2 regions of the Peribacillus muralis genome follow, and region 1 is predicted to be linked to the other one. Evidence: predicted binding sites of a transcription regulator. Region 1 holds the regulator's gene; the other holds the start of a gene.
The links. The regulator LexA, encoded in region 1, represses DNA repair genes until DNA is damaged. The targets are predictions, from matches to a motif close to CGAACATATGTTCG.
Positions count from the first base shown of each region.

Region 2: a site for LexA is predicted at 4,545-4,558, ahead of ABE28_RS05850 (YhjD family protein). Genes of this name have one in related genera too.

Region 1 is NZ_CP017080.1:2,025,263-2,033,123, reverse strand. It holds gene ABE28_RS09980 (RDD family protein) at 491-892, opposite strand; gene ABE28_RS09975 (YneF family protein) at 1,247-1,462, opposite strand; gene sirA (sporulation inhibitor of replication protein SirA) at 1,547-1,987, opposite strand; gene tkt (transketolase) at 2,252-4,255, opposite strand; gene ABE28_RS09960 (DUF896 domain-containing protein) at 4,489-4,722, opposite strand; gene ABE28_RS09955 (YneB family resolvase-like protein) at 4,787-5,443, opposite strand; gene yneA (cell division suppressor protein YneA) at 5,456-5,767, opposite strand; gene lexA (transcriptional repressor LexA) at 5,925-6,548, shown strand; gene ABE28_RS09940 (glucosaminidase domain-containing protein) at 6,731-7,345, opposite strand; gene ABE28_RS09935 (hypothetical protein) at 7,595-7,861, shown strand, end outside.
Region 2 is NZ_CP017080.1:1,220,019-1,227,879, reverse strand. It holds gene addB (helicase-exonuclease AddAB subunit AddB) at 1-2,923, opposite strand, end outside; gene lepB (signal peptidase I) at 3,117-3,680, opposite strand; gene ABE28_RS05855 (TVP38/TMEM64 family protein) at 3,713-4,327, opposite strand; gene ABE28_RS05850 (YhjD family protein) at 4,620-4,979, shown strand; gene ABE28_RS05845 (competence protein ComK) at 5,761-6,321, opposite strand; gene ABE28_RS05840 (IDEAL domain-containing protein) at 6,626-6,862, shown strand; gene ABE28_RS05835 (YitT family protein) at 6,937-7,746, opposite strand.

The DNA.
Region 1 (7,861 bases):
TTGACAAGCCAACAGGACAGTTACTGAACGGTTTACTGAAACCTTCAGTAATAAATATATATGATTACAATAAGTTGTTATCCTGAGAAATGATTCATGTTAACTGGATGAAGAAGCGAAAAAAGACGTGGTTTAAGTTGCCAGAGGACCCACGCCTTTTGATACATGTATGAAAAGGATATGGAGATGATATATTTCTAATCAGGTCCACCTATACGGATCAATCCACTATCGCAAACCAGGAAACGATTCCAAAACGACTCAGCCACAGAGGATAAGTCTAATTCCCAAGATATTATTGACGAATGAAATAAGGTTTCTATACTATATACTTTTGAATACTATCATATGTTTCCAGGAATAATCCTATTCCCAAAAGAATCTAGACTATACACACAAACGGATGCCGCTAAATTTAAAAGACCTGAGCAGGGTAGCATACCGAACTCAGGTCTTTTAATTTTATGTAGCTAATACCGCTCATCTTTTATTAAGGTTTCTCCGATGTCACATATGTGCCAGCAATGAAATCATGAATCGACCGATGATCCTTTCTCATACCGACCATGAATGCACTGACAATATATCCTATCCCTAGTGTTAGAACATAGACTATACCTGCAACGAATGTTCTTAACAGCATCGTGCCTATGCCTAATTTCCTGCCATCAACCCGTACGATCCGTATGCCCATGATCCTTTTACCTACTGTATAGCCATACCATACTATCGGGACGATCAGCATGTAAAGCAGGTTCAATATAGTTGAAAAATCTTCATTTTCCCAATCACCTGTTATCCAACTGAAAATCAATGATAATGGTAAAGAAATTATTAGTACGTCGAGAAACCCTGCAAAAAATCGTTTCCAAAAACCTACTGAATCGTTCATTAATGATGAACCTCCTGTTAGTAGTAATAGTAGTTACAATTAACTATTTTACCAGATATGCGCTATTGTAACGAGACTTTTTTCGTAATTAACGGCCAGTACTTAAATCAGCAATAAAATTACTAATTCTGCTCGCATTTCCAACCTCCTCCCTTTTTCTAGCTCTGTGGGGGCTTCCCCTCATACAAAAAACCCCTCTCTCTGTTTGAATTAAACAGAGAGAGAGGTTTCGGATCAGAAATTGAAAGATAAAGCAAAAACAATGGAAATTTATGATGAAAGATTCACTCTTCAAAGTAGTTTATGATTTGCTTATCTTATAATTGCCATTAATCAATGGATGAACCCTTGAGTTTATTTTGTTTGTTGTTTATTCATGGCGCTCATCATTTGATTAATTTTCTTTTGGGATGGTTTCATGCCCATTTGCATCATCATCATTTTCAGCATTTGTTCGTTAATTGGCGGATTTTTCTTTAAGTAATCCATCATGTATTTACGAGCGATGAAAAATCCCAGCACTACTCCAGCAATCAATGCCAGTACGCCAACTAGAATGTAAACCCACATACTATTTCCTCCTTCGTGTTGTCTAACATCAGTGTACTAGACCAAAGGTTATTATACAATACCCGCTGCCGAAAAGTCCCCCATTTAGACAAATTTTCTTTCTTTTATCGGTTTTAACCAGCCGTATTTTTCGTGTTCAAAATCTATGGCAAGAAAACTCGCCTCATACTTTCGAATACATTCAAAAAAGGCGGTCTCCGCTTCATAGTCTCCATCAGCTTTTAGCGTAATGGATTCATTCTCAATAATTAAAACGGCTTTACTTGATCCATTTGTTTTTTCTAGATAGTATTTACCATTTTGAGTCCAAAAATTCATCTTCCGCTGTAAACGGTGCTCGATAGCCAACTGCAATGGGATAGTCGGGACTGTTTTGGTGACAAATTCGATTTGTTTTTGCAAAATACTCTTCAGTCTGCCCCTTGCATGAATATACTCCAAAAACAAATTGAAAAATAGCTTTTCGCGACCGTAATAATGATGGGCAAATTCATCTTCGATTAAAAAAATTTGATAGGTTCTCATCAGCCAATGCCTCCTAGCCTCCTATTTTGTTAACCTTGGCAACTTAACAACGAAACTTTCCAATATTTCCTACTCATGATGACTTTCCCCTATAAATGACATATTTAAACGAAAATTAATTATTCTCATTATATATTGACAAACGGACAGGATATGTTGTTTGTTGGAGAAATTTTCTTCTTTTTTTGTCGAATCGAAGATTTCTCTTAATTAAAAGATAAAAAAAACTGACACCAAACTAGTTGGCGTCAGCTCCGTTTACGATTATTTTAGCAATCCTTTAACACGAGCCACTACATTGTCAACAGTGAACCCGAACTCTTCCATGATCTTGTTGCCTGGTGCAGATGCTCCAAAGTGATTGATGGCCAAAATTTCACCCTCATCACCTGTATAGCGATCCCAGCCAAACGGTGAAGCCACTTCAATGGCCAGACGTTTTTTCACGGCTGGATTGATGACACTTTGTTTATATTCTTTGGATTGCGTTTCAAAACGATCCCATGAAGGCATGCTGACAACAGAGACATCGATTCCTTCTGCTGCTAATGCTTGCTGAGCTTCCACAGCCAAGTTCACTTCACTACCTGTCGCAAGAAGTAAAGCATCGGCTTCTGCTTTCTTGGAAGCGGAGATGATATAAGCCCCTTTAGAAACACCGTCATAAGCATTTTTCGCAGTGTCTTTAATTGTTGGCAATCCTTGACGAGTAAGTACAAGGGCAGTTGGCTTATTTGTGGACTCCATGGCCACTTTCCACGCCGCTGCCGTTTCATTACCGTCAGCTGGACGAATTACGCCCAAGTTCGGCATCGCCCGTAATGAAGCCAATTGTTCGATAGGCTCATGTGTCGGACCGTCTTCCCCTACTGCAATGCTGTCATGAGTGAAAACATACGTTACAGGTAGCCCCATCAGCGCTGCCATCCTTATGGCTGGACGCAAGTAGTCAGAGAATACAAAGAAAGTTCCCCCGTACACTTTAAGTCCACCATGAAGCGTCATCCCGTTCAAAGCCGCTCCCATTGCAAATTCACGAACACCAAACCATATATTTCGGCCACTGTAATTACCCGGTAATAAATCTGTCTCACCTTTAATGGCAGTGTTGTTCGATCCAGCTAAATCTGCTGATCCACCGATGAAGCTAGGCATCCTTTTGGCAATCGCGTTTAATACTTCTCCACTGGACGCACGGGAAGCCAAAGTTTTTCCTTCTTCATAAACCGGAATGTCTTGATCCCATTCAGCAGGCAGCTCACCTTTGATTGCCAGTTCCAATTGTCCGGCTAATTCAGGATGTGCTTCTTTGTAATTCTTGAACAATTCGTTCCAAGCTTCTTCTTTTTTCGATCCAGCTTCTACACAGGCTTGTTTGAAGTGAGAATACACTTCCTCTGGAACATGGAAATCTTCCTCGAACGTCCATTTGTAAGCTTCTTTAGTCAGCTTCAGCTCATCTGAACCAAGCGGAGCGCCATGAACTGCCGACTTACCTGAACGGTTTGGAGAACCATAACCGATAACTGTTTTCACTTCTATTAAGGTCGGACGAGCATCATCAGTTTTCGCTTCTTCAATCGCTTTCGCAATTTCCTGAAGATCATTTCCATCCTCAACACGGATATATTGCCAGTTATAGGATTTGAAACGTTCTGCTACGCTTTCACTGAATGACTGACTTAAGTCACCGTCAAGGGAGATATCATTGGAGTCATATAAAACAACAAGTCTGCCAAGTTGAAGATGCCCAGCTAATGATGCCGCTTCAGCAGAAACGCCCTCCATTAAATCTCCATCTCCGCAAATGCTATATGTATAATGATCGACAACATTATAAGAATCACGGTTATAGCTTTCTGCCAGGTGGCGTTCGGCCATTGCCATCCCAACTGCCATCGCAATCCCTTGTCCTAGCGGTCCAGTCGTTGCATCTACACCGGCAGTATGCCCAAATTCAGGATGACCTGGAGTTTTACTGCCCCATTGACGGAATCCTTTTAAGTCATCAATGGTTAAGCCATAGCCCGACAGGTGAAGAAGGCTATATAACAGCATCGATCCATGTCCTGCTGAAAGAACAAAGCGATCCCTATTGAACCAATCCGGATTTTTTGGGTTATGATTCATATATTCAGTCCATAGTTTATACGCCATCGGCGCTGCACCCATCGGCATCCCTGGATGGCCAGAATTAGCCTTTTCAATTGCATCGATCGATAAAGTACGAATGGTATTGATTGAGAGTGCATCTAATTTATCTAACATATAGTAAAACATCCCTTCCTGTAATGTACCTCTTTATATTATAGTGACCCGCTGAATATCACAACTAAAATCACTATTCGATACCAATATTATACATACTTTCCCAAAATTAAAGAATTCCCCTATTTAGATTAAACTAAATAGGAGAATACATACATGAAAGCAATCTCTTTTAGAATTAAAGGCCAAAAGAAACTTCCAATGGAGAGTTTCCCATCAAGAAAGTCCCAACATTAATGTAAGTTTCTTTTTTCTTTAATATCTTTTATTTTTTGTGGAGTGACGTCGTTACCTTCAGTATCGATCACTTTAACGTGTTCTAACGTATCGGACATGGATCGCCTGAAAGTCTCAAGATACTCGCTTCTTAATTGTGTTTGCTCTTTTGCCTCCGTTTCCGTCAAGCCAACTCCTTTAGCTTTTTTGGAAAGTTCATTAATTCGGGACAGTTTTTCTTTTGATAGCATAATTTCGCTCCTTCATATGTGCTGATATTGTCATGGTATTAAAAAAGAAGCGAAATTACAAGTTCTATGATTGACTTTCCTCTGTATTTTGCTGGTGCTCAAGAAAACGGCGGTTCACGGTAGCTTTTGATACTTTGTAGCCAAACCCCCTTAAGGTGGCTGCTATTTCTGCAAACGTCAATCCGTTTTCACGGAGTTTAATGATTTCTTCTACTGGAATCTCCTTGCGGTCCCTTCCAGTGGCATTCCTTTGGTTATGTAGATTTTTTTGAGGACGATACCCTTTTTCGACGGCTCTTAACATCCCGCGTTTTATTTTCAAATTATGTAGCTTCCTTTGATATTCCTCCACGATGCCGACTATTTGGATGACCATGGCATCCGAATCCGATAATTCAAGTTCCCCATCGTGTGAAAGCGTATAAATTTTGACATCTTCTTTAAGGATGACGTGGAAAAGGGCAATTTTCGCGTTTCCTCTTCCAAGTCTCGTCTCGTCCTGGATTAACAGAACTCCAGCTTCCTTGGCTTTAAAAAGATCAAGCATGTCAAAAATCCCATCACGGTTTAGCTCATATCCGCTAGCCTGCTCTTTTATAATCTCGACAACTTCCACATCCATCTTCCGTGCCAACTTGACTAGTTCGTCTTCCTGCCTTGCCAATGATGTTTCCTGTGTCTGTTTTTCCGTGCTGACCCTACAATAGATTACTGCCTTCATAATACCCTACCTTCACTGCTGACTGGCCAGATTCTGAACAAGCTTTTCTCCTTTAACCGGTATCACGATTACTTGTCCTGGTTTAATCGAATCCGCACTGATACCATTATGCTCCTCTATCCAACCAATGAATTCTTTTTTTGTCAAATTAGCTTCTTCATATTCTTCGGCGATTCCCCATAAAGTGTCGCCTTCACCTACCTCTATAGATAGAAAATCCTTTTTTGGATCACCGTTTAATGTGCAAGAGAATAAAATTGAAAAGATGAATACCGATCCTGCTAATAGAATCGTATAAATATAATTTTTGTATAATTTTTTCATAAATAATCCCTCCAACGCGAATGTTCGTTCGTATGATATATTTAAATTATAATACGAACACCTGTTTCAGTCAACAACAAAATTCGAACTTATGTTTGTATAGAATACGGCTCCATGCTATAATGAAGCAAAGAAAAATTGGGGAAGAGGTGCACATATGACTAAACTATCAAAACGGCAGCAAGATATTCTTGATTTCATTAAAGAAGAAGTCCGCCTGAAAGGGTATCCACCATCCGTAAGGGAAATCGGTGAGGCAGTTGGGCTTGCATCAAGCTCAACCGTACACGGACATTTATCCCGCCTGGAAAGCAAAGGACTGATCAGACGTGATCCAACCAAGCCGAGGGCCATTGAAATCCTCAATTTAGAGGATGCCAACAATATACCGAAAGCCAATGTCGTAAACGTTCCATTACTTGGTAAAGTGACAGCCGGCATGCCGATAACGGCAATAGAGAACATAGAAGAGTACTTTCCACTTCCCGAAAGCATGGTACCGCACGATGATCATGTATTCATGCTCGAAATCATGGGGGAAAGTATGATAGAGGCAGGAATTCATGACGGCGATTATGTCATCGTGAAGCAGCAAAGCAGTGCCAATAATGGAGATATCGTCGTGGCCATGACTGAAGATGATGAAGCCACTGTAAAACGATTCTTCAAGGAACCGGATTACATAAGGCTGCAGCCTGAGAACTCAAATATGGAGCCTATCATTTTGCGGGATGTATCGATACTCGGAAAAGTGATAGGTTTATATAGGCAAATACATTAAAAGCGCTGATTGCGCTTTTTTTGTTGTTTCTTAATCTATGTATAGAACTCTCTCATTATGCTCAGGAAAACTAGTTTTTTGGATAAGATCTTTTTACTGGATAAGTCCGCATATACCCGCTACTATGCGAGCGGCATACAAAAAAAAGAAAGCAAGTGCTTGGCACTCCCTCCCATTAACGCTCATTTCACTCTTAATCTTTGGTTTACTTTGATTAAGTTAAGATCGGCCAGCCCGTTCCATTGCTGAATCTGAACTTGGGTTGAACCATATGCCTTGGCAATCGCAGAGACGGTATCCCCTTTTTTCACGATATGATAGACTTCTTCGACCGTTAAGTCATACTTGGTCAATTCACTCATTTCTATCAGGTTCACCAGTTTTTCAATATATTTCGGATCTGTGGCAAAGCCCGCGTCGAATATTGCCTTGATAGCCTTTTTATAATCTTTTTCACCTATGACCGCCGTATATAGGTTTCTATTCCACGAAGTACCAAATGCATACAGAGTGGCAAGGTCGCGAAGACTTTCGTCCCATGTCGGGTACTTTCTGAATTTGTTCCTTACTTGAACAGGTGCTCCATTGACATATTCAATCGTTTGTATAATGATGGATTGCCCTTTATATTCACCTTTCGTACCGAATATATTTTTTCCTTGCTTAGCTAAAGGACTTGTCCCATAGCCACTCTCTAAACAAGCTTGGGCAATGATGACTGAAGGTAAAATTTTAAACTCTCCATAAATATTCAGGGCATAGGGTGCAATTTCATCGATGAATGTTTCCTTGCTCATTTCAACCTCCCGAAAAGAATTCCTTAACATACTCATGCACAGCCTTCATTCATATCGTATTCATAATCTTGAGAAAGGTTACAGGTTGTCCATTCTTTTGACTTCTGGAATGATAAGATTTTTAAAATTCAGAGGTAACATACGAACAAAATGCTTCATGATTGGCACCTTCCATTTAATGAGAGTATAAATTGCTTTCAAATGGTGAAAATTAATTTTGAACGACTTCTTACATAAGGTGGTGCACCTATGGATTTCCCTACCATCCATACAAACTTTTGGGATGCTGTAATCGCAATACCTATCATCATGATTGTGACACAGCTTGTGAAGATCATGTTTCATATCCCGCCTAAATTCATCCCTACCATTGCTTTGGGACTTGGTTTATTCATTTCCATTTTCATCAGCCATCGACATCATTTGGTTGCGGGCATATTCATGGGCTGGTTTTACGGATATGCAAGCATCGGCAATTACGCTGCCCTTAAAACTGGCATTTTATCTTACCGATTA
Region 2 (7,861 bases), 810 kb from region 1:
CATAATACACTTCACTCATGTTCAGTTCCTTTTCACTCGACTTATAATCGAGCACACGCAAATAGACTCCTTCGCCTTCTTCCGCTTTATCCACTCGATCGATGCGCCCAATCAATTCCATCTTCGTACCATTTTTCAATGTGAAAGTCAGCGGCGGCAGCTCACCATTTTTTCCGAACCCAAGCTCCAAACCAACCGGAGCAAAACCGCTCACCTTGGCATGCTCGCTTAATACCATCGAGGCACGTCCGATCACGTGCTCCAATTTCCTGCGTAAATAGTGATGCCTGTTCGTACTTAACAAAATTTGGTTTTGCAATTTGGGTGCCAGTCTTTCCACAGCAATCCTGGCAAGTTCCAAGCATTGTTCGTTCGTTAATGCAGACCAAGGAATATCGTGCTCCTTCAAATAATCCGAAATCATTTTCAATGCTCCATGGAACATCTCACCGATATCCGGCGCATCCAAACGGAAAATTTGCCTTTCCCTCAGTTTCAAGCCATGAGCCGCATAATGGGAAAACGGGCAGCTATTGAACATTTCCATCCGCGAAACACTTGTAAGGATGCTGTCGCCATATAATCGCTTACTCGTTTCTTCTGATAATTTCTTTGTTTTGTTCTGATAAAAAAGGCTTGATAACACCTTAGTTGCCAAAGGTCCAGCCATTTCATCCTCTATGATGACATTATATACATCCCACCATAGAGAATGGATTGGATAGTTCCTTTTTTTGAGCTGTAATTGGGCAGCCAAATAAGAGAGGGCCACATCATTATTCGCGGCATATTTCAGCTGTTCCTCAGCAGACAGATCGGATGGATCATTCATGTAATGCACATCGGAAACGTTGGGCAGCACATCCCTTACCCGCTTCAAGTAAGAGGATGGCAACAGTGCCTTTCCTTCCTCATCGGCAAGCGGGTACGATAAATACAGGGACTCTGCAGGTGTAGTGAAGGCTTTATACGCCGTAAACTCCTCATCAAGGAGGCGCACCTTCGAGCCTGGTGCGACGTTAAGTCCCCCAGCCAAAAGAACGTCGCGATCACTATCTGAAAAAACTCCTTCAGATACTGCCTTGCCTGGCAGGACCCCCTCATTCAGGCCGATAACAAAAGCCGTCTTCACATCGTCAAGACGGGATAAATCGAGGTTGGCGACAAGGACTTGGTCAATGGCCGGCGGCACTAAAGAGAACTCAAGAGATTCCAGGCCGGCTTCTATGATTGCCGCAAATTGCTTCATGGAAAGCTTTTCCCCGCTTAAAAGCTCTACGAATTGGTCAAATAGATCGACAACAGCATTCCATGTTTGTTCATGCTCTCTTGCCGAAACCAAATCCCCAGCATCTTCCGCCTCCTGCTTCAGCTTTTCCAATTTTTCCGGGACATGCAATTCTTCAAGATATAGATAAAGGGCTTCGCATAATTCCCTTCCATTATCAGCCTTCTTAACACGCTTCGAAAGCTTCAAGATGGGCTCGGTAAATAAGTGCTTCATCTCATTCAGCTCTTGCTCAAGCTTCATTTCCTTATCCGTTTGATTCCGGTCCTCCAGTTCAAGACCGCGGAAACGCTTGTACGTCCAACGATCTTTTGAAGTCCACCTGGTCCCTTTAATCCCACGGGACAGTACATAGTTCTCCAGTTTATCCACCTGTTCGCGCATCCTGTCATGATCATTTTGCAGTGGAAAGAGCAGCTCCGTCTTGATTGCACGAAATACCGGTTCATAACGCCAATATCCATTGATGATCTCCAAAGTGGATCGAATCAGTTCGATTAAAGGATGATTCAGCATCGTCCGTTTTGAATCGACGAACAAGGGAATTTGATAATCGCGGAACACGGTTTGCAAAATATCGGAGTACGCTTCACCGTTCCGAACTAAAATCGCAATATCACGGAAACGGTGCCCCTTTTGCCTGACAAGCATCAAGATATCCCGGGCAACTCCTTCAATTTCTGCCCTGCGGTTAACGGCCTGCGCAATCGTTACATCAGGTGAGCGGTCGAACGCCCGTACAGGACGAATCGCAAAATAAGTTTCGAGATGATGCAGCCCTGGACTCTTCCCGAACCTTTCCGTTCCCGATAAAATCCGATCGTCTGAAATTGGGATGTTATTCCTCAATCCTGCTTGATAAAGATGGTGATACAAGTTTCCCGTTTGCCTGAACAATTGCAGGTCATCCGGTGCATATTGCCTATATGGGCGATCCAAGGTCAGGGAAACCGTCACGTTTTTGCATAGCTTCATCATTTCTTCGACAATCAATAATTCCTGTGGCGTCAAGCTATAAAAGCCATCGATATAGATTTCTGCATTCCTTATATATGAAGACTCAGCCATTTTCTCGATCAGTAAAGTGAAATAGTCTTCGGAATCCAAATATTTGCCGACCATTTCATCCTCAAAAGCTTGATAAATCAACTCTAGGTCATGTAACTTATCCCCAATGCCGCTTGCTGCCTTTGATGCCTCGGTCAAGTAGCTTTGAATGTCCCCTGGCTCGATGCAATACTGCTTGAACTCAGCAAGCATCAGTTCCATCTGGGCAATGAAGCCCTGCTTATCTGCAGAACGGCGAAACAATTTGAATTCCTCTTTTTTATCATCCATGATTTTCCGGATCAGCATATTCACGCCGACACTGTCCAAATGGAGGCGGCTCATTCCCCCGGTTTCCTGTAGAACCCGCCAAGCCAGCCTGCTGAAACTGAAAACCTGCGTCCGGATCATGCCTGCAAGACCTGGCGTTTTAATTAATTTATATTCAGATAGAAACGTCATCTGATCTGGAACGAGATAGATAATTGGATTGCCTTCGGGATCCTCTGCCAATTTGGAGCGAATTTCGTCCAATACATTCGAGGTTTTCCCTGCACCCGATCTTCCCAGTAAAAAACGGAGTGACATCTCTTTTCCCCCTTATACAACATTATGTCTCCATCTATCATACCAGAAAAACCTTCACAATTTTGATTAGGATTCTGTTTCCAATCAAGATCCACTATCTATCATTTTAACGTTCCTCCCCAAAAAACACCAATCATACGTTCGCTTTTTTCCCTAAAGAAAAAGCCCTCTGTTTCCCGGGCTTTGCAATCATTCATTCACCTGTAAATCTATAATTGAATTCTTTGAGCGGCCAATACCTTACATCCACCTTACCGACGACATTTTGCACCGGTATGAAACCAAAATGGCGGCTGTCCGCACTCTCAAGGCGATTGTCACCCATGACAAAAAGCTTTCCCTCCGGAACTGTGGTCCCGCCGGTCAATTCCTTTAATGTGAAATCTCCTGTGAAATCCTGATCTGGAAACCCTTCCTTCCATTTCTCGAGATAAGGCTCATCCACTTTCTTGCCATTTACGTATAGCCAATCATTCTTGTAACGGATGCGGTCCCCTGCAATCCCGATCACTCGTTTAACATAATCTTCCTTTGTATTCGCATGAAAAACAATAATGTCAAAACGGTGAATATCGTGAATCTGATAAGTGATTTTATTCACAACAAGTTTGTTGCCATCTTCAAGGGTTGGCTGCATGGACTTCCCTTCAACATCATAGCTTGAAAAGAAAAATGTACGGATCAAGATGTAAATAACAAAAGCTATCACTGCTGCTTTTATCCAATCGGATAAAGAATTCTTGTTTGTTTTTCCCATCTCGTCAACCCCTACTACATTTATAATCTAACTTATTGTCCTTCTTCTCTCTTCATGCTTTTATTTAACCGGACTTCCAGTCTTTTTCCCACATACCATAGGATGAAAATGACGAACCCAATAATGATCGTGCGTACGGGCTTATGTATTAAGGATACTAAATCGTAGCCCACGAAGCTAATCGTGAAAATCATCACCGCTTTCCCGCCTACGACTGCCAGTCCATATTGCAACGGACTGACTTTTGAAAGGCCAGCCACGATATTGACGATGGCTGAGGGTGTAAAAGGGAAGCAGAGCAAAATGAATAAAGGCCCGAACCCGTGACTTTCCACCCAAACCATCAAACGCTGAACCTGCTTATGTTTTTGCAAAAATCGAAAAAACCTCATTTGACCGTATCTTCTAATGACCAAGAAGACCAAAAATGATCCCGCTACCGCACCAATCCAGGAAAATAAAAATCCCCACCATAGGCCAAATGCGGTTGCATTAGCCAGAACGAATACCACTAAAGGTAAGAAGGGTAAAAATGCTTCCAGCATCGGCATCAGGATTCCAGGAATTGGACCGAATGAGCGATATTGCTGAATAAGCCCCGATATATTATCAAGTGTAAACCACTCACGTATTGTCTCCAAGTCCATAACTATCTCCCTCGACATGCTGCCGTCAAAGCAGCATAAACTTATTAAAAAGCTGTTTATTTTAGATATATCACTTTCCTCTGAAATTGCAAGAATTATTATCCATATGTCTTCATACTTTCCCTATCTCGGGAAAACATAATCTTGTTAACAAAAATTTCACCATTTTTCAAAACAACTTGCATATAGAAAGAAAATACTTTAGGATAATTAAACAGGAACAAACGTTCCGTTCGTTTTAAAGGATACATATCCATAGTAGAAAGTGCTGATTCAGAAAGGGGCGGTCATGATGACCCGCATTCCAGAGGATGACCGGAATATGATCGAAAAAGCCATCTACCTACCGATGGTGATTACAGTCTTACACCGGGATCTCAAAGTCATCGAAATTAGTCCGTTTAAATTAAGAAGGCCCTATTCCGAGCTAGTCGAGCATATACTGAAAATCGTTCAGGCTGATTTTACCGAGGTTCGCCGCTATCTGCGCAAGGAAAATATTAAGGTGAGTGAAATCAAACGCGATGAATCCTTTACGATGTATTGTTTTTTATATAAAGGATACGAGGAGCATCACAATTATTTCAATCCACGCCTTCGTAATAAAACCGAAGACCTGTTGTGTTATTACTTTTTTGAACGAAGTAGGTAAGGGGGAACTTGAGCGGAATAGCCATGTCGCAAACGACTGCAGGCAAATTCGAAAATGTTGCTTTCCTGTAGCTGAATGATGCTTGTTGTCGACTGCCCAGGGAAGATTCAGTTGGCCTTGGGCCATAAATCCGTCGCTTAGCGGTTCAGAGAGTGAGTTGAATTCAACACGCAGCTATTTTTCCCGCTCCCTTAGCTTTACTTTTTCAACTATGATAGGAGCATAATATGGTATTCCCTCTCAATTTCGACCAAGACAAACCCTATGTATCTTTAAACAATAATGAAGCGGGCTCGCATGATCATCAGTCTTTTCCATATCATCCCCTCTTATTTACAATATATATACCTATCATTCCAAAAACTACCATTCGAGCGTCTTTAAATGGTTTTCGCAAAAATTTGTTATGCTCCTAAATACTATCCGCAACCTTCATGGGTCCTGATTACATGGCAATACTTGTATCTGAAAGATGAATGAAGCAATAGCTTCGTTGCAATTGTGCAATATTAAACATAAAGGTCGACAGGTACACTATTTTGACAGCTTACCCTAACACAAAAGCTATAGAATGCGAGGTATATCCATCTCCCTCTCATCTATAGCTTTTATAATATCAAATACGGTATGTCACGGGCTCTATTCTAGTACGTAGACCTTCACATATGAAATGCTCCATCCCTTCCTTTTTCCATCTTCAAAAGTATGGGTACTTCGGTAAAAAAGCCTTGGTCCGTTCTTCTTCACTCTTATCTCAAATTAAGTGTCTTTTTTTGAATCTCTAACGCGGTAAATATTTTGACATTACCTCTGAAGCCTTGGCTCCACTTGCATCGTTGAATAAATAGAAAGACTTCCTCTTTGTTTCCTCAATCCTTTGAATCAGTTTCGTTTTTAAAAAGGATGTCCGGTGCAGCTGATTTTCGAACGAGCTGTATGATACCTCCATATCGATGGTTTGTTTATTCCTGAATGTGACGGTCGTATGTTTGGGATCCAGGCGATCATAGGCAACAACATGCTCATGTGATAACCAGATGCATTGAGGCCGGAGCGGGGATGTAGTTGGAAAGAAAAAAATCGAACTGGTCGGATCGATCGCGATTGGCGCTTTATGTGTGATGTTTATGAGCTGCCGTGTTCCTTGTCTGCGACCTTCGTAACTCGACCCAAAGAACTCACAGCTTTTCTTGATAATTTCCAAAGGTTTGAACGGTGATATGAACTCGTCTTCCATTTCTATGATACGGGCATAGATTTTACTGCCATAGTTAAGCGGTGCAACCATAAGTGTATGGGGCGTAATTTCATATTCCTCAATAATTCCCTGGTTGTTTTGCATCAATGTTAACCCACCTCTTCCTCATTACATTAAAATTAGGCATTTTCACTATATAGGTAATCTTACCCCATTCACCATAAAACGAGTGAAGAGAGCTAGCCCAAATAAGTAAATTTCCTCATTATAATAGCACAATAAGTTACTAAAAAAATAAAGTTCACAAAAAATTAAAAATTCTTACAAGAAGCGCTCCTTCCGTCATCTTTAAGACACATTCTCTATTAATATTTGAATTTTTAAAATTTTCAGTTGATTTTATCCACGCAAATCCATATACTAATAAAAAGGGTCAGGGGTGGTAACTTTGAAAAATGAAAAATCTTATTCAGAGTCAGTGAAGTCCTTATCAATGAGCGAAATGAAAAACGATGCCGTGGTTCAAGAAATGTTGATTGATATGATTATTCTGGAAGCCGTCCTTACTACCAAAAAGAATATCCTTTCGAAGCAAATTGATGAAGCCTTGGATATAAAAAACAAACCTTTATTCCTGAAACTTAGTTCTGAAATGAACGTTTTACTAAAACAGTTCGGAAGTTAGATTTTACGCCTCAAGAACAGCTTTATCGTATGAAAAGCCTCCCATAATGCCGGGAGGCTTTTCTTTATTTATAATCATTCCTTATGGAACATTCCCATGACCTCTGCTGTTTCGGTAATATTGACAAAGGCATTCGGGTCCACTTCTTTTATCATCGTTTTGACGTCGGTTAATTGGTAGCGAGTGATGACCGTCATCATCACTTTACTCTTTTCCCCGGAGTATGCACCTTCACCATCCATGACCGTAATCCCGCGATATAAGTTGGTTAGAAGCTTCGCTTTCATCTCGTCACTCTTTTTCGTAACGATCATCAAGGTCAGTTTAATGTGGTTGGAATGAATCGTATCAATCACTTTTCCGGCAGCATATATGGAAATCAATGTATATAATGCGGCGTCCCAGCCAAAGATGAAGCCTGAAATGACCACCACGACGGCATTCATCACAGATAGTAATGAACCAAGCGGGAAGTCGCTCTTCTTAGCCAAAAGCATGGCGATGATATCAAACCCGCCGGAAGATCCTGAAGCACGAAAGATGATCCCGATACCGAAACCGGAAATGATCCCGCCGAATAAAGAGGACAAAATCGGTTCAGTGGATACACCATGGATTGGAATCAGGTATAAACTGACGGAAATTACGACAACTGACAATATCGTATACGTAATGAATCGCCTTCCCAATTTTAAGTATCCAAGGATCAGCAATGGCAGGTTCAACAGAAAATTCAATATTCCAGTGTTCACTGGAGTAATGATACCAAGCATGATCGCTATTCCACTAAGTCCGCTGCTTAAAATTAAATGAGGTATCAAAAATAAGTTATAGGCAACTGCAACGAGCACAGATCCTATAGTGATGAAAAGTACATTATACATAACTGATCTCCTTAAACGAGCTGACAATTTAATTAATTATAGTGGAGAACGTCCGCTTTTATAAAATAAAAGTTTTTTCTGATAAATCCCCGGCCATCCATATCCACAGATCTCA